Regions from separate parts of the Streptomyces sp. NPDC007205 genome, predicted to be linked through region 1. Evidence: riboswitches for the same ligand, from Rfam matches in the RefSeq annotation. Region 1 holds a riboswitch; each other region holds the start of a gene.

Region 1 (5,026 bases):
GGGTGCCGCAGGAGCGGGTGGAGATCGTCGGGCTCCGGGCCGGCCGAGCGGAGGACCCGGCGAAGTCGCCGACCACTACGACGAGAAGCAGGTGGCGCGTGCGTACCTCCACCGAGGAGGTGGTGCGCACCACTTGGGGCTGACCAGTACGCAAGTACGCAGGACGACAAGATGAGTCGGCGAGGCGAGGTATCCGTATTCTCTGATCATGGCAGCCTCCCCCGCGTACGCTCTGATCGCCACCGACCTGGACGGAACGCTGCTGCGCGGCGACGACACGGTCTCCGACCGGTCGCTCGCCGCGCTCGCGCGGGCGGCGCGGGCCGGAGTCCGGCACCTGGTGGTGACGGGCCGCCCGGCCCCGCGGGTACGGCCTCTGCTCGAACACCTCGGCTGCACGGGGCTCGCGGTGTGCGGGCAGGGCGCGCAGGTCTACGACGCCGTGTCCGGCCGTCTGTTGTGGTCGGTCCGGCTGGACCGGGAACTGGCCGAGACCGCGCTCGGCAAGATCGAGGCTGAGGTGGGGCAGGTCTACGCGGCCGTGGACCAGGACGGTGTCGACGGGCTCACGCTCATCGAGCCCGGCTATCTGATGCCGCACCCGACCCTGCCCGCGGTAAGGGTCGGCCGGCGCGACGACCTGTGGTGCGAGCCCATCAGCAAGGTGCTGTTGCGCCATGCCGACCTGTCCGACGACGAGTTGGCGGCGGTCGCGCGCGCGGTGGTGGGCTCACTGGCGACGGTCACCATGTCGGGGCCGGGAACCGTGGAGCTGCAGCCGTCCGGGGTGACCAAGGCGACCGGCCTCGCGCTGGCCGCCGAGCGGCTCGGGATCGCCGCAAGGGAGGCTCTGGCGTTCGGCGACATGCCGAACGACATCCCGATGTTCGACTGGGCCGGACACGGGGTCGCCATGGCCAACGCGCACCCCGAACTCAAGGCGGTGGCCGACGAGATCACCCTGTCGAACGAGGACGACGGCATCGCCGTCGTCCTCGAACGACTGTTTCCGGCCGGCTGACCGGCACCGACCGACTGACCGGCCTATCAGTAGGTGTCTGTCCTGCCGGTCCGCGGAGCTGTCAGTACGCGCCGAAGACGTTGTCGATCGACCCGTACCGCTTGGCCGCGTAGTTGCAGGCGGCGGTGATGTTCGCGACCGGGTCGTAGATGTTGAAGGACGTTCCGGCCACGTGGTACGCGTTGAACGTCGGGTCGATGACCTGGAGCAGGCCCTTGGACGGGATGCCCGCGGCGGCGTTGGAGTCCCACAGGTTGATGGCGCTGGGGTTGCCGGAGGACTCCCGCATGACGTTGCGGTAGATGCCGTTGTAGCTGCCGGGGATGCCCTTCTGGGCCATGATCGCGAGGGACTCGCGGATCCAGCCGTCGAGGGTGTTCGGGTAACCGGCGGGGGTGGTGGAGACCGTGGTGGCGGCCGGGGTCGCTGCGGAGGCGCTGGTCGCCCCGATGAGCGGCAGGGCGAGGACGGCGGCACCGGTGCCGGCGGCGGCGAGGGCGCGGACGAGGCGGTTGTTCCGGGTACGGCGGTGCTGAGCGGCAGCAGGCATGGGGAAGTTCCTCTCCGACGCCTGCGAGGTGAGCTGTCGGGTTCGGGCGGGGAGGTGCCCGGCCGTGCCCGGGAAGGCACGGCTTCACCCCAAGCCGTTCCGGTGCGACGTGTGCCGTCCGGTCCGGCGAGTTACCTGGGTCCCCCGCTCCTGCCATAGGAATGAGTCCGTGGATGGTTATGCGGGCGGTGGCAGGATTCGGCGTCCGCCCGACGGCCCGGAACGTATGCGAGAGCACATGTCGGGAACAAGTACCGGATTCACACAACGTCCTATTTGACCTTGATCTATGCCCTATGAGGTGCTTGATCCTTTGCGGTTGCCAAGCCTCAACTCGCCAGCGGGGCAAGGGGGCAAGGGGGGATCGGCGGGGGTGGGGTGCCGGTGGACGCCAGTGACTCAACTCACGAAATGACAAAGTACTTCAAGTCGGACATGGGGGATTCGAGTGGGTCGGCTGGATGGCGGAACCCGTGACCCGGCACCCGTCGTCGCCCTGGGGGCGCAGGCGTTGCTGCGCTCGCCTCTCGACTCGCCCCTTCAGTCATGACAAAGCGGACAGAGTTCTGTTAAGTCGATAAATATACGTTCATTTCACATGATCAAAAACATTCCGGTCCTGACCTGATACCTCCCAGGCTGGACCGGTGGGCGCTATCGGTGATCGAAAGAGGACCGGATACGCTGACGAGTGATGGCAGCGACCTATCGACAAACCGTGTAATCGCCAGCAGACACCAGCAGACAGGAGACCCCTCGTGACCGTCGTCGGGCCGTTCGGGCTGAGCGTGCGGGACCAGGCTCTGGAAGCCGATGTCCAGGCCGGATTGACGGCTGTCGAGGAAGGCTTGCTCGAGGCCACCAAGAGCGAGGTGCCGTTCATCACGGGGGCCGCGCAGCACCTCGTGCGGGCCGGCGGGAAGCGGTTCAGGCCGCTGCTCGTGATGCTCGCGGCCCAGTTCGGCGACCCCTATGCGCCGGGAGTCGTGCCGTCGGCCGTGGTCGTGGAGCTGACCCACCTGGCCACGCTGTACCACGACGACGTCATGGACGAGGCGGCCGTACGGCGTGGCGTGGACAGCGCCAACACGCGCTGGGGCAACTCGGTCGCGGTCCTCACCGGCGACTTCCTCTTCGCCCGGGCCTCCCAGATCCTTGCCGACCTCGGTCCCGAGGCCGTCCGGGTCCAGGCCCTCGCGTTCGAGCGGCTGGTCACGGGTCAGATCCTGGAGACCGCCGGTCCCTCCGACGGCCGCGACCCGGTCGAGCACTACCTGGACGTGCTCGGCGGCAAGACGGGCTCGCTGGTGGCGGTGTCGTGCCGGTTCGGCGCGATGATGTCCGGCGCCGACGAGACGGTCGTCGACGTGCTCACCCAGTACGGCGAGCGGCTCGGCGTCGCCTTCCAGCTCGCCGACGACGTCCTGGACATCGCCTCCGACTCGCACGAGTCCGGCAAGACCCCCGGCACCGACCTGCGCGAGGGCATTCCGACGCTCCCGGTGCTGCGGCTGCGCGAGCGGGCGGCCCGGCTGGCGCTGCCCGAGGACATCGCGCTGTGCCGGCTGCTGGACTCCGACCTCAGCGACGACGCCCGGCACGCCGAGGCGCTGGCCGCGCTGCGCGCCCACCCCGCGCTGGAGCAGGCCCGTCGGGACACCATCCGGTATGCGGAGGAGGCTCGCGCCGCGCTGGCGCCGCTGCGGGAGTGCGACGCCAAGGCGGCGCTGATGGAGCTGTGCGACGCGGTGGTGCACCGCGCCGGCTGACCCCGGCCGTCCGCGCGAGCCACGCCGCGCGGCAGCGACCGGCCGTACGGCCCCTGTGCGACCCGTACGGCCCAGCGGCACGGCCTGGTGCGATACCCAACCCGCAGACGTCCGTGCCCCCGTACGGCCCCCTCCGTTCCGGTGAGACCCCTACGGGTCGGGGGAGCCGCTGCCCCTACGTGTCATACCGCAGGCGTACACGGAGTTGGCTCCGTGGTCTGACGCTTCTTCATGGCCGATTTGGTGAGATGGACACCACGGACATCACCACTCCTCACCGATTCGGGTGAGAATGGCGGCTCTGGTGGACCAACGTGAGGACAGCCGCCGCCGACGACGGAGGTAAGGCACACATGGCACCGTACGAAACCGACGACGCGGTGGACGCCGCGCAGGAGGAAGCTCCGCGCGGCGGACGCCGCAAGGCCGCCCGCTACGCGGTCCCGGTCGCGGTGGTGGGGGTGGCGGCGGCCACGATCGGGCTGGTCCCGGCGCTCGCCGCCTCCGGTGACCCCGACCTGCCCAGGATCACCGCACAACAGCTCATCGAGAAGATCGCCAAGTCGGACGTGCAGCAGCTGTCCGGCACCGTGCGGACCAGCACCGACCTCGGCCTGCCCAACCTGGGCGGCCTGGAGAACAGCCTGGCCTCGGGGGCGGCCAGGGGCTCCGGCGGCGGCTCCTCCGCCGACCCGCAGTCCCGGCTCACCTCGCTGGTCTCCGGCACGCACACGCTGCGCGTCGCCGCGGACGGCCCGCAGAAGCAGAAGCTGTCGCTGCTGGAGAGCGGCTCCGAGTACAGCCTCATCCACAACGGCACGGACGTGTGGGGCTACGACAGCAGGAGCAACGAGGTCTACCACGGCACCTCGGCCGACTCCGGCAAAGACCACAGGGCCGAGCCCCCGGCCACCCCCAAGGACTTCGCCGACGAGGCGCTGAAGTCGGTGGACGACACCACGTCCGTCACCGTCGACGGCACCGAGCAGGTCGCCGGCCGTGACGCCTACAAGCTGCTGATCAAGCCCCGGCAGTCCGGCACCACGGTCGGCGCGATCAGCATCGCCGTCGACGCGAAGACGGGCATGCCGCTGAAGTTCACGCTGACCCCGAAGAGCGGCGGCGCCGCCGTCCTCGACGCGGGCTTCACGCAGGTCTCCTTCGCGAAGCCGGACGCCTCTACCTTCGCCTTCACCCCGCCCAAGGGCGCGAAGGTGACGGAGGGGAAGAAGGAGAAGAAGGAGCCCGCGGCGCGGCAGCACGCGCCGAAGCCGGGCGAGTTCGGCAAGGGCCTCGGCGGCACCGCCGTCCTCGGCAAGGGCTGGACGTCCATCGCCACCTTCGACACCGGCGCCAAGGGCGGCCTGCCGAACGGCTCCAAGGCCGGTGACCTCGGCGGCTTCCTCGGCTCGCTCGGCGACAAGGTCTCCGGCAAGTTCGGCAAGGGCACCGTCTTCTCCACCCGGCTGGTCAACGCCCTGATCACCGACAACGGCAAGGTCTACGTCGGCACGGTGACCAAGGACGCCCTGGTCAAGGCGGCGAACACGGGAAAGTAGCCCCTTTCGGGCACCACGAGCCGTGACTGCACGTTGACCCTTTCGGGGTCTTTGGGGACTTGGGGGTCGTGGGGTCTTCGAAGGGCAGGACGAATCGAGGGGGAGCCGATGGACGAACCGTCCGCCA
Region 2 (5,026 bases), on a different contig from region 1:
TCGGTGTCCCGCGCGAGGACCAGGACGACTTCCGGGACTGGGCGGGCATGATGATCCGGCACGGCGGAGGGCCGCGGGGCGGAGTCGCCCGGTCGGTGAAGAAGATGCGCGGCTACCTCGCCGAGCTCATCCACAAGAAGCGCGAGGCGCTGCCCGCCGAGCCCGCGCCCGGCGAGGACCTCATCTCCGGCCTCATCCGGGCCTCCGACCACGGCGAGCACCTCACCGAGAACGAGGCCGCGGCGATGGCGTTCATCCTGCTGTTCGCCGGCTTCGAGACGACCGTCAACCTCATCGGCAACGGCACCTACGCCCTGCTCACCCACCCCGAGCAGCGCGAGCGGCTCCAGGACTCCCTGGCCAGGCGGGAAACCGGCCTGCTGGAGACCGGGGTGGAGGAACTCCTGCGCTACGACGGCCCGGTGGAGCTGGCCACCTGGCGGTTCGCCACCGAGCCGCTCACCATCGGCGGCCAGGACATCGCGCCCGGGGACCCGGTGCTCGTGGTGCTCGCGGCGGCCGACCGGGACCCGGAGCGGTTCGCCGGCCCGGACGTGCTGGACCTCGCCCGCCGCGACAACCAGCACCTCGGCTACGGCCACGGCATCCACTACTGCCTCGGCGCGCCGCTCGCCCGGCTGGAGGGCCAGACCGCGCTCGCCACCCTGCTCACCCGGCTGCCGGACCTGCGGCTCGCCGTGGACCCGGACGAGTTGCGCTGGCGTGGCGGGCTCATCATGCGCGGCCTGCGCACCCTGCCCGTCGAGTTCACGCCGGCCGCCGGAACAGCCGGGCGACGGTGAACGTGAAGGGCGTTCAACTTTGTGATCTTCACGTGATCTGCGCGGCATTAACTTGTGACAAGTGATCGTCTGCCGATACGTTCACCCATCAGCGTGGCGAAGGGTTTCAGTGCGCCGCGCCGGTCCTGCTGTCGCACGAAAGGCTTCCGCATGCTCTCCGGGAACGGTCGTCACCGTCGCCCCCGTCAGGCTCCGGCCCTCCTCGTCGCGGCCGGAGTGACCGGCTCCGCCATCGCCATCCCGCTGCTCGGCGCGGCGAGCGCCCACGCGGCCGACGGCACCACCTGGGACAAGGTCGCCGAGTGCGAGAGCGGCGGTTCGTGGAGCGCGGACACCGGGAACGGCTACTACGGCGGCCTGCAGATCTCGCAGGACGACTGGGGCAAGTACGGCGGCACGCAGTACGCCGACAGCGCCGACCAGGCCAGCCGCTCGCAGCAGATAGCCGTCGCCGAGAAGATCCTGGCCGACCAGGGCACCAAGCGGTGGGCCACCTGCGCCGTCCTCTCCGGCCTGACCTCCGACTCCGGTTCGGTCGACGTCGACACCGGCGTCGGCGGCCCCGGCGGCACCGGCGGGTCGGGTGACACGGGCGGCTCCGGGGACACCTCCGGCTCGGCCGACAGCTCCGACCCGTCCGGTCTGCCGGATTCGTCCGCATCCGGCTCTGGTTCCGACTCCGGCTCCGACTCGACCTCCAACTCGGCCTCCGGTTCGGATTCCTCCGGCTCGGCCTCCTCGGGTCCGGCTGCCTCCGGCTCCCCGTCGGACTCGGGCGCCACGCCGTCTCCGCACCAGAGCCACCACGCCACGAAGACCCCGGAGGCGCCCGGGGGCTCCGCTGGAACCGGTACCCCCAAGTCCGACAAGCCCGACAAGACCGGTTCCTCCGACGGTGGCGGCTCGCAGGGCGATGGCAGCTCACCGACGGCAACCCCCGGTACCGACGAATCGGACAATTACCAGCAGTCCGCCGGTTCTTGGAGCCTGGTCGACACCGGCGCGCTCGGCAGCGGCGGACGCCACCGGGGCGGCAGTGCGGACGAAAGCGTGACAAACGGTCAGAATGCCCCCTCTTCCGGCCGTCACGCCGGCCGCGCGACGGACGCCTACACCGTGCGTGAGGGGGACACCCTGGCCTCCATCGCCGACTCCCTGGGCGTCGCCGGCGGGTGGCATGCGCTCTACGACGGGAACAAGAGCGTCATCGGTGCCGACCCGAACCACATCACCGCCGGTCAGACCCTGGAAGTCGGTGCCGAAAAGGGCGGAAACTAGCGGCAGTTGACGCCCCCTTTCGCCGCTGATGTCCGATTCGGTGAAAGTGTGGGATGAGTCTCAGAAGCCCTGATCGTCTTTGAAATTCCCTCGATCACGTGTCTACGGTCAGGACCGCTCGTCACCACGAGCCCCGGCGGCCGCAACGCCGAATCCTGCCAGCGGTTGCCCGGGAACAGTCGTCGCGTCAAGCGCCGTGGGCAGGAGCGGGGGACCCAAGGTAAGTGCCGGGCCCGGCGGTTCACGCCGGTACCGGCTGGGGGTGAAGCCGCGCCTCGCGAAAGCGAGTGCGCGGCCGGGCAACTCAACCGGCCCGAACCCGACAGCTCACCTCGCAGGCGTCGGTGAGGGGATTGATCCATGCTGTTCTCCGGCAAGGGCAAGCACCGTCGTCCGTCCAAGGCCGTCCGCGCCATCACGCTCGCCGGTGTCACCGGCGCCGCCGTCGCCGCCCCGCTGATGGCGGTCGGCAACGCCTCCGCCGCCACCGCCTCCGAGTGGGACGCGGTCGCCCAGTGCGAGTCGGGCGGCAACTGGTCCATCAACACCGGCAACGGCTACTACGGCGGTCTGCAGTTCTCCGCCTCCACCTGGGCCGCGTACGGCGGCACCGCCTATGCCCCGCAGGCCAACCAGGCCACCCAGGCGCAGCAGATAGCCGTCGCCGAGAAGGTCCTCGCCGCGCAGGGCAAGGGCGCCTGGCCGGTCTGCGGCACGGGCCTGTCGGGCGCCGCCTACAACGGCTCTGCGCCCAGCACCTCCTCGAACACCACGTCCTCGAACACCACCTCGTCGAAGAGCACCGCGCCCAGCACCACCACGCGCTCCGACCAGCAGGCCGCCTCCCGCTCCGCCGAGCGCACGGCTCCGTCCGCGAGCAAGACCGTCACCACCCCGACCGGCAAGAAGGTCAAGAAGGGCGACGGCGAGTACAAGGTCGTCAAGGGCGACACCCTCAGCTCCATCGCCGTCGAGCACCACGTCCAGGGCGGCTGGCAGAAGCTCTTCGAGCTGAACAAGGACATCGTCGAGGACGCGAACCTCATCTACCCGGGCCAGCAGCTGCACCTGAAGTAAGCGGCGGCAGTCCTCGGGTCCGCCCCCGTCCCCACGGGCTCCCCGCCCCGGCGCGTGTTCCCCCGTACGCGCCGGGGCGGGGTCTTTTCTGTGCGCCCCCCGCCTCTTCGGTGTGCCCCGCCTCTTCGGTGTGCCCCGCCGTTTCTGCGTGCCCCGCCTTTTCTACGTGCCCCCTGCACCCACCCTTTGTTCCGCCCATGAACAATGGGTACCGTCTGTGTGCCCCTCCCCGTCCACGGGGCGGTCGGTCGGTGGCCGATCCCCCGGAGACGGTTAGGCTCTAGTCGCAAGGCACAGCCGTAAGGCAGCAAGCCCCGCACTTCCAGCGTCACATCCAAGAAGGAGATGCTCGTGCCGTCCATCGACGTCGTCGTAGCCCGGGAAATCCTGGACTCCCGAGGCAACCCCACGGTCGAGGTCGAGGTCGGCCTCGACGACGGCAGCACGGGTCGTGCCGCCGTCCCGTCCGGCGCCTCGACCGGCGCCTTCGAGGCCATCGAGCTGCGCGACGGTGACCCCAACCGTTACCAGGGCAAGGGCGTCGAGAAGGCTGTCCTCGCCGTCATCGAGCAGATCGGCCCGGAGCTGGTCGGCTACGACGCCACCGAGCAGCGCCTGATCGACCAGGCCATGTTCGACCTGGACGCCACCGACAACAAGGGCTCCCTCGGCGCCAACGCCATCCTCGGCGTCTCCCTCGCCGTCGCCCACGCCGCCTCCGAGGCGTCCGACCTCCCCCTCTTCCGCTACCTCGGCGGCCCGAACGCGCACCTGCTGCCGGTGCCGATGATGAACATCCTCAACGGCGGCTCGCACGCGGACTCCAACGTGGACATCCAGGAGTTCATGATCGCCCCGATCGGCGCGGAGTCCTTCTCCGAGGCCCTGCGCTGGGGCACCGAGGTGTACCACACCCTCAAGAAGGTCCTGAAGAACAAGGGCCTGTCCACCGGCCTCGGCGACGAGGGCGGCTTCGCCCCGAACCTCGGCTCCAACCGCGAGGCCCTCGACCTCATCCTCGAAGCGATCAAGGAAGCCGGTTACGCGCCCGGCGAGCAGATCGCCCTCGCGCTCGACGTGGCCGCCTCCGAGTTCTACAAGGACGGCAAGTACCTCTTCGAGGGCAAGGAGCGCTCCGCCGCCGAGATGACGGAGTACTACGAGGAGCTCGTGGCGGCCTACCCGCTCGTCTCCATCGAGGACCCGCTGTTCGAGGACGACTGGGCCGGCTGGAAGGTCATCACCGACCGTCTGGGCGACAAGGTCCAGCTGGTCGGCGACGACCTGTTCGTCACCAACCCCGAGCGCCTGGCCCGCGGCATCGAGGAGGGCACCGCCAACGCCCTGCTCGTCAAGGTGAACCAGATCGGCTCGCTGACCGAGACCCTGGACGCCGTCGAGCTGGCCCAGCGCAGCGGCTTCAAGTGCATGATGTCCCACCGCTCCGGCGAGACCGAGGACGTCACCATCGCCGACCTGGCCGTCGCCACCAACTGCGGCCAGATCAAGACCGGCGCCCCGGCCCGCTCCGAGCGCGTCGCCAAGTACAACCAGCTGCTCCGCATCGAGGAGATCCTCGACGACGCCGCGGTGTACGCGGGCCGCAGCGCGTTCCCGCGCTTCAAGGGCTGACGCAACCTGGGCTAAGTCTTAGCCAGTCATACGTACGTCCCCGGACCCGGTCCCGTACCGTGTCCGGGGACGTACGCACGTGTGAAGCGCAGGGCAAGGGGAGGCGGGAGAGCCACATGGCCGTGAGGGACCGGGACCGTTTCTCCACCGCGACCAGGCTGCGGCTGCTCGGCGAGCAGACGGCGGCCCGGGTCTACCGCTCCCAGACCAAACGGCAGGCCCGCCGCTCCCGGCTC
Region 3 (5,026 bases), on a different contig from region 1:
GCCCGGTTCGCCGAGGAGGGCCCCACGCCCGAGGAGATGGAGCGCGCCCAGGCCCAGCTGGAGCGCGAGTGGCTCGACCGGCTCGGCACGGTCTCCGGCCGCGCCGACGAACTGTGCCGGTACGCCGTCCTGTTCGGCGACCCGCAGCTCGCCCTCACCGCCGTCAAGCGCGTCCTGGAAGTGACTCCTCAGGAGGTCCAGGAGGTCGCCAAGGCCCGTCTGCGCCCCGACAACCGCGCGGTCCTGGTCTACGAACCGAAGGCCCCGGAGGAGGCCCCGGACGCCGACGTCCCCGAGGACCCGGAGCAGGAAGCGACCGTAGAGGCCGGTAACGAGAACGAGGAGACGGCCAAGTGACCGAGCTCGCCACCATGGAGTTCCACCCCCAGCCGCAGCCCGGCGAGGCCCGGCCCTGGGCGTTCCCGGCGCCCGAGCGCACCGCGCTCGACAACGGCCTGACCGTGCTGCGCTGCCACCGCCCCGGACAGCAGGTCGTCGCCGTCGAGGTACTGCTCGACGCGCCCCTGGACGCTGAGCCGGCCGGCCTGGACGGCGTTGCCACGATCATGGCGCGGGCCTTCTCCGAGGGCACCGACAAGCACTCCGCCGAGGAGTTCGCCGCCGAGCTGGAGCGCGCGGGCGCCACGCTCGACGCGCACGCCGACCACCCCGGCGTCCGGCTCAGCCTGGAGGTCCCCGCCTCCCGCCTGGCCAAGGGCCTTGGCCTGATCGCCGACGCGCTGCGCGCGCCCGCCTTCGCCGAGAGCGAGGTCGAGCGGCTGGTCCGCAACCGCCTGGACGAGATCCCGCACGAGCTGGCCAACCCCTCCCGCCGGGCCGCCAAGGAACTCTCCAAGGAGCTGTTCCCGGCGACCTCGCGCATGTCGCGTCCCCGCCAGGGCACCGAGGAGACCGTCGAGAAGATCGACGCCACCGCCGTACGCGCCTTCTACGACCGGTACGTACGCCCCGCCACGGCCACGGCCGTCGTGGTCGGCGACCTCACCGGCATCGACCTGGACGCGCTGCTCGGCGACACCCTGGGCGCCTGGACGGGCACCACGGGCGAGCCGCGGCCCGTGCCACCGGTGGCCGCGGACGACACCGGCCGCGTGGTCATCGTGGACCGGCCCGGCGCCGTCCAGACCCAGCTGCTCATCGGCCGCGTCGGCGCCGACCGGCACGACCGTGTGTGGCCCGCCCAGGTGCTCGGCACCTACTGCCTCGGCGGCACCCTCACCTCCCGCCTGGACCGCGTCCTGCGCGAGGAGAAGGGCTACACCTACGGGGTGCGCGCCTTCGGACAGGTCCTGCGGTCCGCACCGGACGGCACGGGCGCCTCGATGCTCGCCATCAGCGGCTCCGTGGACACCCCCAACACCGGTCCCGCGCTGGAGGACCTGTGGAAGGTGCTGCGGACCCTCGCGGCGGACGGCCTGACCGACGCCGAGCGGGACGTGGCCGTGCAGAACCTCGTCGGGGTGGCGCCGCTGAAGTACGAGACCGCGGCGGCCGTGGCGAGCACGCTGGCCGACCAGGTCGAGCAGCACCTGCCCGACGACTTCCAGGCGACGCTGTATCAGCAGCTGGCCGCGACGGGCACGGTGGAGGCCACGGCGGCCGTCGTGAACGCCTTCCCGGTGGACCGCCTGGTGACCGTCCTCGTCGGTGACGCGGCCCAGATCAAGGCGCCGGTCGAGGCGCTCGGCATCGGCGAAGTGACCGTGGTGGCGGCCGAGTAACAACGGCACGCACGCGTGGGGCCCTGACGGTCTACACACCGTCAGGGCCCCAGCTCTTCCACTCCCTTCCCCAGATGCCCGATTTGAGGCGGAGGTTGCCTGTCTGCCCTGTGGGATGCGCTACAAAGGCCCGGATTCGTTTGGGATTCGAAAGCCGCCTTCCGTAGCGTCGTCCGGGCTGTTCGTCAGGCAGTGCGCCGCACCCGCGGCACCGGACAGCCATCGCCGAGTCCCCGTACGGCGCGAGCCAGGGGAGCCGGGGACCCACCCTCCTGTCGCCGCCTTCGCGGCTGGAGGGGCCCAAGTCCCTGGGGTGAATCGGACGCCCACGCGTGAGCGAGGGGGTCCGTAGGAGACCTTCCTGCTCCGAACCCGTCAGCTAACCCGGTAGGCGAGAGGGAAGGAAAGGACCAGCCACTTCATGGCGTTCATGTGCGCCACCGGGAAGCACCGCAAGCCCGGCCGGGTCAAGCGCACCACCGCTCAGGCGGCCGGCATCGCGGCCCTCACCACCACCGGCGTCATCGGCACCCTCGCGGCGTCCCCGGCGACGGCCGCCGAGAACACCGCCGAGCAGACCGGCCTCACCCCGGTGATCAGCGTCGGCGACGACATCGCCGAGCAGATCGACGCACAGGCCGCCGCCCAGCAGCAGGCCGCCAACCAGAAGGCGGCCGAGCAGGCAGCGGCCAAGAGGGCCCAGGAGATCCGCGAGGCCAGGGCGCGCGCCGCCAGGGAGGCCGAGCGCAAGCAGCTGAACGCCTTCGTGGTCCCGATAGCGAACTCCTACGTCTCCACCGGCTACCAGGCCGGCAGCTCCCTGTGGTCCTCCGGCCACCACACGGGCATCGACTTCCACGCGGCCAGCGGCACGCCCGTTCACGCGGTCGGCACGGGCACCGTCGTCTCCACCGGGTGGGGCGGCGCGTACGGCAACGAGATCGTGATCAGGATGGCCGACGGCATGTACACCCAGTACGGCCATCTGTCGTCGATCGGCGTCACGGTGGGCCGGCAGGTCACCCCGGGCCAGCAGATCGGCCTGTCCGGCGCGACCGGCAACGTCACCGGTCCGCACCTCCACTTCGAGGCCCGTACGACCCCCGACTACGGCTCGGACGTCGACCCCGTCGCCTACCTCCGCAAGCACGGCGTGAACGTCTGACGACCCTGCCTCCCCCCGCGCAGCCCCGGCCCGCACCGGCCGGGGCTTTCGCTGATTTCCGGGGCGCCCACCGGATCCGCTGACCAAAAAATATCCATGGATTCCGGCCCGCCGTCGGAATGTCCGACGCATTGGAATAGAGTCACGGAACACGCGTCCATCGTCGACGTTTCACGGGGATTAGACGGAGGTCGGTCATGCGTATTCCGGCGCACTCGGTGTGTACGGCGATCCGGGACGACATCGTCGCCGGTGTCCACGAGCGCGGCGGCCGCCTCACCGAGGAAGTCCTGGCCCGCCGCTACGGCGTCTCACGGGTCCCCGTCCGCGAGGCCCTGCGCACCCTGGAGGCCGAGGGCTTCGTGGTGACCCGCCGGCACGCGGGCGCATGCGTGGCCGAACCGACCGAGCAGGAGGCCGCCGACCTGCTGGAGATGCGCAAGCTCCTGGAGCCGCTCGGGGCCGCCCGGGCCGCCCAGCGCCGCACGGAGGCCCACCTGAAGGTGCTGCGCGGCCTGGTCAGGCTCGGTCAGGAGCGGGCCAGGCGGGGCCACAGCGACGATCTGCGCTCCCTGGGCGGCTGGTTCCACGAAACGCTCGCCCAGGCCTGTGGCAGCCCCTCGCTGACCGCGATGCTCGGCCAGCTGCGGCACAAGATCGCCTGGATGTACGCGGTGGAGGCGCCGCCGAGCCCGGTGGAGGCCTGGGCGGAACACGGCGCCATCGTCGACGCGGTGGCGCGCGGCGACGGCGAGCGTGCGCGGGCGGTCACGGCGCTGCACACCGAGCGGGCGACGGCCGCGCACCGGCTGCGTTTTCCCGGGTCCGCCGATCGTGTGAGGACTTCGCAACACGCCGTAAACATGTCGAGTCTTCGGCATTAACACGGGCGCCGTATACAAAGAAGGGTCTATTCGTCGGGAGTGAATTTCCGACGCCCTTTTATCATGCGCCCTGAATTCACGGTCCGGAAAACGCGGAAGCCGCGCCACCCGGAATGGGCGGCGCGGCTCCCGCGCCTTGCTCAGACGGTCTCGGGCAGCTCTTCCAGGCCCTCGGAGACCAGCTTGGCCAGACGGTCCAGGGCGGCGTCCGCGCCCTCGGCGTCGGAGGCGAGGACGATCTCCTCGCCGCCCTGGGCGCCCAGGCCCAGGACAGCCAGCATGGAGGCCGCGTTGACGGGGGTGCCGTCAGCCTTGGCGATCGTCACCGGGACGCCTGCGGCCGTGGCGGCTCGGACGAAGATGGAGGCGGGGCGGGCGTGGAGGCCCTCGGCCCAGCCGACGTTGACGCGGCGCTCAGCCATGTGTTGCTGCCCTTCAGTCTTCAGGGTTGTCTAGACCAGTTTCCCATATCGTGAAGCGTGCCCGGAGCGGGCCTTCGGCCTGCCCCGGCGTGTCGTCGGACCGCGGCCTCGGTCCGAGTCGTCGTCCTCCACAGACTGCCCCGCGCCGTTGTCGTACGCGAGCCGTACTCTGGGGCCCATGCAGACCTCGGCGGACCGGCAGGACCGGCACCAGTACCCCGCCCACTGGGAGGCGGACGTGGTGCTGCGCGACGGGGGAACCGCCCGCATCCGGCCCATCACCATTGATGACGCCGACCGCCTGGTCAGCTTCTACGAGCAGGTCTCGGACGAGTCGAAGTACTACCGCTTCTTCGCGCCGTACCCCAGGCTCTCCGCCAAGGACGTCCACCGCTTCACGCACCACGACTTTGTGGACCGGGTGGGACTCGCGGCCACCATCGGCGGCGAGTTCATCGCCACCGTACGCTATGACCGCATCGGTGCCGACGGTCTGCCCGCCTCCGCGCCCGCCCACCCGTCTCCCACCGCCCTTGCCGGAGGGCGCTCCGCGCCCGCCCCTCCTGAAACGGCCGAGGTCGCCTTCCTCGTGCAGGACGCCCACCAGGGCCGCGGGGTCGCCTCCGCCCTGCTGGAGCACATCGCCGCCGTCGCCCGCGAGCGCGGCATCCGTCGCTTCGCCGCTGAGGTGCTGCCCGCCAACAGCAAGATGATCAAGGTGTTCACGGACGCCGGCTACACCCAGAAGCGCAGCTTCGAGGACGGCGTCGTACGCCTGGAGTTCGATCTCGAACCCACCGACCGCTCCGTCGC
Region 4 (5,026 bases), on a different contig from region 1:
CCTTCACGCAGCGTGGTGACCGAAGTGCGGAAAACGGGACGGACGGGAGCCGTGGGCTGCTATGGGGCGCATATATCCACATCCGTGGCTGTGTCCGGCGGACCCGGTGACACATAAGAGCCGAGAGCTGGGGCGTCATGCGGCGGCCCTCACCACTCGAACACCCCGGGAACGGCACCCTGCCGTCCCTGGGGCTGTTACCAACGAATTAGGCTCCGGCCCCATGGACGTACTCATCCATCTCTTCGTCGGCCTGCACATCATCGGCATCGCCGCGCTGCTCGGCGGTTTCCTCACCCAGATGAAGGCGATGGGCCGGGGCACGGCCCGTTTCGTGCCCGGGATGCTGCACGGCGCGCTGACCATGCTGGTCACCGGTGTGGCCCTGGTCGGCCTCAACCAGGCCGACGACCACCACATCAACACCATCAAGATCGGCGTGAAGCTGGCGCTGCTGATCGTGATCCTCGGACTGGTCTATGTGAAGCGCGACGAGGAGACAGTGGACAAGACCCAGTTCGGGCTGGTCGGTGCGCTGACAGCGGTGAATGTCTTCATCGCCGTGCTGTGGACCTGAACGCGCGCACCGCACCGGTGGCGACCGCGAGCCACACCGCCACCGCCACCCACAGCAGCACCCGTCCCGGCCATCTGAGCCACGGGACGCCGAGGACGGTCGCGACGGTCAGCGCCGCCGCCGCCGTCATCCCCATCGGAAACACCGTCGCCCACCGCCGCACGTCATAGCCGCGCCGGGGCCGCACCGCCTCGGCGGCCAGCAGCACGAGACACCCGGCCAGGTCCAGGACGAGCAGAGCGACCGTCACGGTGCGCAGCACACCGCGGTCGTCCTCGTCCCACAGATACACGCCCGCCGCATACAGGCCCGCATCCCCGGCGACGAGCAGTTTTGCCCCCGCCAGCGCCGAGATCGCGAGCGCCCCGCCCGCGATCCAGTGATCGCCGGCCCCTTCCAGCACCTGCCGGGCGTCGAAACGGGCCAGCGCGAGGCCGTAGAGCACCAGCCCCAGCCAGAACAGCACCAGTGCGATGTGCGAGAGCCACGCCGTGCGCTCGGCCGCGGCCAGCGTCGCGGCCAGTACGACGAGCCCCTGTGTGGCCACACAACACAGGAACACCGCTCCCGGCATGCGCCGCCTCCAGTGCCGGACGACCAGCACCAGCAGCACCGGCCAGAGCAGTGCCGCGAGCGCCAGCAGCGCCTCGGCCACGGCCTGCCGGCCCGGCGCCGAGATGCGGGTGCCGAGCACGGTGGTCGCGGCGACGGCGGTGAGCGCGCCGGGACTCTCCGCCTCGGCCACCCAGCGCTGCCGTTCGCAGAGCAGCCGCAGGACGAAGTCGGCGGCCAGCACCGACCAGCCGACGCCGGTCATCGCGAGCGTCACCCGGGAGAGCGCCTCGGCGCCGGTCAGATGCAGCCCCACCGACAGGATGCCGGTCGCCATCACGGCGGCTCCGGCCGCGGGAGGCCGCTCCGCCCACCACGTACGCAGACCTGAGATGCCGGGCATGCGCCCGATGCTAGGGAGCCGCACGGTCCCCGCCGGGGAAGGGCACGCGCGCGTGGAGGGCGAAAACGCCGGTACGCGCGTGTGGGGCGAGGACAGCCGGCCCGGTCAGCCTGGCCGGACCACGCTGTGGATGATCGACTCCCCGCCGTAGTAGATCGACTCCTCACGGACGTACGCGCCCGGCTTCGGGGCGTGGATCATCATGCCGTTGCCTATGTAGACGCCGACGTGGCTGATGTCGTCGTAGAAGAAGACCAGGTCGCCCGGCCGCGCATTGGCCAGCGACACCGTGGTGCCCGCATCGACCTGGTCGTACGTGGTGCGCGGAAGGGTGACTCCGGCCGCCCTCCAGGCGCCCTGGGTGAGGCCCGAGCAGTCGTAGGAGTCCGGCCCGGTGGCGCCCCACACATACGGCTTGCCGATCTGCGCGCGGGCGAAGGCGATCGCCTTCTCGGCCTTCGTGTCGTACGAACTGGATGTCGTGGACCCGGTCGAGCCGGAGCCCGTCGAACCGGATCCGGACGACGAGGACGGCGACGAGGACGAGGCGGCTTGCTGCCGGGCTGCCTGCCGCTTCGCCAGCTCGGCCGCCTTGCGTGCCGCCTCCTGCTGCTTCTCCCGCTCGACGGCGGCCAGCCGCGCCTTCTCCTGGGCCGTCAGCTGCGACAGCAGCTCGCGCGCGGAGGCGAGCTTCTTCTGGACGGTGGCCTTGGCGGTCTGCAGGTCGTGCTGCGAGTCGGTCAGCGACTGAAGGCTCTCCGCGGCCTCCCGCCGTTTCTTCATGGTCGCGGCCTGCTCGCCGATGTAGTCGTCGACCGCGCTCTTCTCCCGCGAGGTCAGCCGGTTCATCAGCTGGCTCTGGTCGAAGTAGTCCTGCGGGCTGTCCGCGAGCAGGAAGGTGGTCGTGCCGGGAGAGGCGGCGCCGGTGCGGTACTGGGCCGCGGCGAAGGAGCCCAGCTCCTCGCGGGCCTTGTTGAGGCGTTCGGTGCGCCGGGCGACATCGTCGCGCAGGGCGTCGGCCCGGCCCCGCTGCTTTCCTGTCCGCTCCTTGGCCGCGTTGTACTTCTCGGTCGCCGACTCCGCCTGGCGGTAGAGGTCGTCGACCTTCTTCTCGACCTCCTCCAGGCTCGGCTTGGTGCGATCGGTGCTCGGGACGGCCTCTGCGGTCTGCGAGAGCACGGCCATGGAGGTGAGGGCGGCGGTGGCGAGGGCGGGGGTGCGGAGGCCCGTCCCGATGGTTCCGCCGGGACGCGTCTTGCGGTGCGACGCCAAGGGAGGCGACTCCTTCCAGTGAGCCGCCTACCGGGTTAGCTGTCGGGTTCGGGCGGGGGTTCGGAAGGGTTGCCCTACGGCCTCGTCCCGGGCGGGAGTCGGCCGATTCACCCCAGGATCGGTGGGTCCCCGGCTCCGGGCGCCGTGCGGGCGCGCCGGACTCGGCGGAGGCCGCGCACGCGGCCTGACGGCAACCTAGCCAACTGGTGTGACTAGTGTGAAGGTTGGTGCGTGATATGTCCGATACATTTTCGTGATCTGACCTCCGTATCACGTTCACGTCATCGGACGATTCCGCAGCGTAAGGGCGGTGTCCTCGGACGTCGCCGCTCCGCCCGCGGGCCCGACTTCTCGGGACGGCGACCGGTTGTCGGTGGGGCGCCCTAGACTCGTAGAGCGATGAGCAGCCTCTTTGACGACAGCTTCCTGGCGGACCTCCAGCCCCCTCGCGGGCGCGAGGAGGAGCCCCCGCCGCCGCCCGAGGACGATCACGGTCCGGAGCCGCTTCCGGACGATCTGTTCGGCGGGAAGTTCGACGCGCCACCGGACCGGGACGCCTACTACCGCGACGGCGCCCCCCGCCCCGCGCTCGACGCGGCGGCCCTCCTGGAAGGGCTGAACGACAACCAGCGCGCCGCGGTCGTGCACGCCGGCTCCCCGCTGCTCATCGTCGCCGGCGCCGGCTCCGGCAAGACCCGTGTGCTCACCCACCGCATCGCCCACCTCCTCGCCGAGCGGCACGTACACCCGGGCCAGATCCTCGCGATCACCTTCACCAACAAGGCCGCGGGCGAGATGAAGGAGCGCGTCGAGCAGCTCGTCGGCCCACGCGCGAACGCGATGTGGGTGATGACCTTCCACAGCGCGTGCGTGCGCATCCTGCGCCGGGAGAGCAAGAAGCTCGGCTTCACGTCGTCGTTCTCGATCTACGACGCCGCGGACTCGAAGCGCCTGATGGCCCTGGTCTGCCGTGACCTGGACCTCGACCCCAAGCGCTTCCCGCCGAAGTCCTTCAGCGCCAAGATCAGCAACCTGAAGAACGAGCTGATCGACGAGGAGGACTTCGCCGCCCAGGCCACCGACGGCTTCGAGAAGACCCTCGCCCAGGCCTACGCCCTGTACCAGTCGCGGCTGCGCGAGGCGAACGCCCTCGACTTCGACGACCTGATCATGGCGACGGTCAACCTGCTGCGCGCCTTCCCGGACGTGGCCGAGCACTACCGCCGCCGCTTCCGGCACGTCCTGGTCGACGAGTACCAGGACACCAACCACGCCCAGTACGCGCTGGTACGGGAACTCGTCGGCACCGGGGAACACGATGAGGACACCCCGCCCGGCGAGTACGACATCCCGCCCGCCGAACTGTGCGTGGTGGGTGACGCGGACCAGTCGATCTACGCCTTCCGGGGTGCGACGATCCGCAACATCCTCCAGTTCGAGGAGGACTACCCGGACGCGACGACGATCCTGCTGGAACAGAACTACCGCTCCACGCAGACCATCCTGTCCGCCGCCAACGCGGTCATCGAGCGCAACGAGTCCCGCCGCCCGAAGAACCTGTGGACCAACGCCGGCCAGGGCGCGCGGATCACCGGCTACGTCGCCGACACCGAGCACGACGAGGCGCAGTTCGTCGCCGAGGAGATAGACCGCCTGGTGGACGCGGGGGATGCCAAGGCCGGCGACGTCGCCGTCTTCTACCGCACCAACGCCCAGTCCCGAGTCTTCGAAGAGGTCTTCATCCGTGTCGGCCTGCCCTACAAGGTCGTCGGCGGTGTCCGCTTCTACGAGCGCAAGGAGGTCCGGGACGTCCTCGCCTACCTGCGTGTCCTCGCCAACCCCGAGGACTCGGTGCCGCTGCGCCGCATCCTCAACGTCCCCAAGCGCGGCATCGGCGACCGCGCGGAGGCGATGATCGACGCGCTCTCCCAGCGCGAGAAGATCAGCTTCCCGCAGGCGCTGAAGCGTGTGGACGAGGCGTACGGCATGGCCGCGCGCTCCACCAACGCGGTCAGGCGGTTCAACACGCTGATGGAGGACCTGCGCACGATCGCCGAGTCCGGCGCCGGACCGGCCACCGTCCTGGAGGCGGTCCTCGAACGCACCGGGTATCTCGCCGAGTTGCAGGCCTCCACCGATCCGCAGGACGAGACCCGTATCGAGAACCTCCAGGAACTCGCGGCCGTGGCCCTGGAGTTCGAGCAGGAGCGCGGCGAGGGCGA

What was found. A riboswitch is a leader RNA that binds a small molecule or an ion and turns the genes downstream of it on or off. The one in region 1 is predicted to bind cyclic di-AMP.
Positions count from the first base shown of each region.
Region 2: it holds a riboswitch for cyclic di-AMP, as region 1 does, so the genes downstream of both, ABZ624_RS27525 (transglycosylase family protein) here and ABZ624_RS26945 (transglycosylase SLT domain-containing protein) in region 1, are expected to answer to the same signal.
Region 3: it holds a riboswitch for cyclic di-AMP, as region 1 does, so the genes downstream of both, ABZ624_RS26300 (M23 family metallopeptidase) here and ABZ624_RS26945 (transglycosylase SLT domain-containing protein) in region 1, are expected to answer to the same signal.
Region 4: it holds a riboswitch for cyclic di-AMP, as region 1 does, so the genes downstream of both, ABZ624_RS00345 (NlpC/P60 family protein) here and ABZ624_RS26945 (transglycosylase SLT domain-containing protein) in region 1, are expected to answer to the same signal.

Region 1 covers NZ_JBEYEW010000018.1:79,112-84,137, reverse strand. The annotation lists gene ABZ624_RS26950 (HAD family hydrolase) at 209-1,021, shown strand; gene ABZ624_RS26945 (transglycosylase SLT domain-containing protein) at 1,083-1,571, opposite strand; cyclic di-AMP (ydaO/yuaA leader) riboswitch at 1,577-1,749, opposite strand; gene ABZ624_RS26940 (polyprenyl synthetase family protein) at 2,330-3,340, shown strand; gene ABZ624_RS26935 (DUF2092 domain-containing protein) at 3,694-4,899, shown strand; gene ABZ624_RS26930 (ABC transporter ATP-binding protein) at 5,008-5,026, shown strand, end outside.
Region 2 covers NZ_JBEYEW010000019.1:43,340-48,365, forward strand. The annotation lists gene ABZ624_RS27515 (cytochrome P450) at 1-803, shown strand, start outside; gene ABZ624_RS27520 (transglycosylase family protein) at 954-2,081, shown strand; cyclic di-AMP (ydaO/yuaA leader) riboswitch at 2,264-2,437, shown strand; gene ABZ624_RS27525 (transglycosylase family protein) at 2,442-3,158, shown strand; gene eno (phosphopyruvate hydratase) at 3,504-4,790, shown strand; gene ABZ624_RS27535 (septum formation initiator family protein) at 4,907-5,026, shown strand, end outside.
Region 3 covers NZ_JBEYEW010000017.1:119,493-124,518, reverse strand. The annotation lists gene ABZ624_RS26310 (pitrilysin family protein) at 1-357, shown strand, start outside; gene ABZ624_RS26305 (pitrilysin family protein) at 354-1,742, shown strand; cyclic di-AMP (ydaO/yuaA leader) riboswitch at 1,956-2,151, shown strand; gene ABZ624_RS26300 (M23 family metallopeptidase) at 2,164-2,907, shown strand; gene ABZ624_RS26295 (GntR family transcriptional regulator) at 3,105-3,791, shown strand; gene ABZ624_RS26290 (HPr family phosphocarrier protein) at 3,932-4,213, opposite strand; gene ABZ624_RS26285 (GNAT family N-acetyltransferase) at 4,392-5,026, shown strand, end outside.
Region 4 covers NZ_JBEYEW010000001.1:73,380-78,405, forward strand. The annotation lists gene ABZ624_RS00335 (hypothetical protein) at 224-577, shown strand; gene ABZ624_RS00340 (tellurite resistance/C4-dicarboxylate transporter family protein) at 555-1,532, opposite strand; gene ABZ624_RS00345 (NlpC/P60 family protein) at 1,638-2,804, opposite strand; cyclic di-AMP (ydaO/yuaA leader) riboswitch at 2,812-2,981, opposite strand; gene pcrA (DNA helicase PcrA) at 3,204-5,026, shown strand, end outside.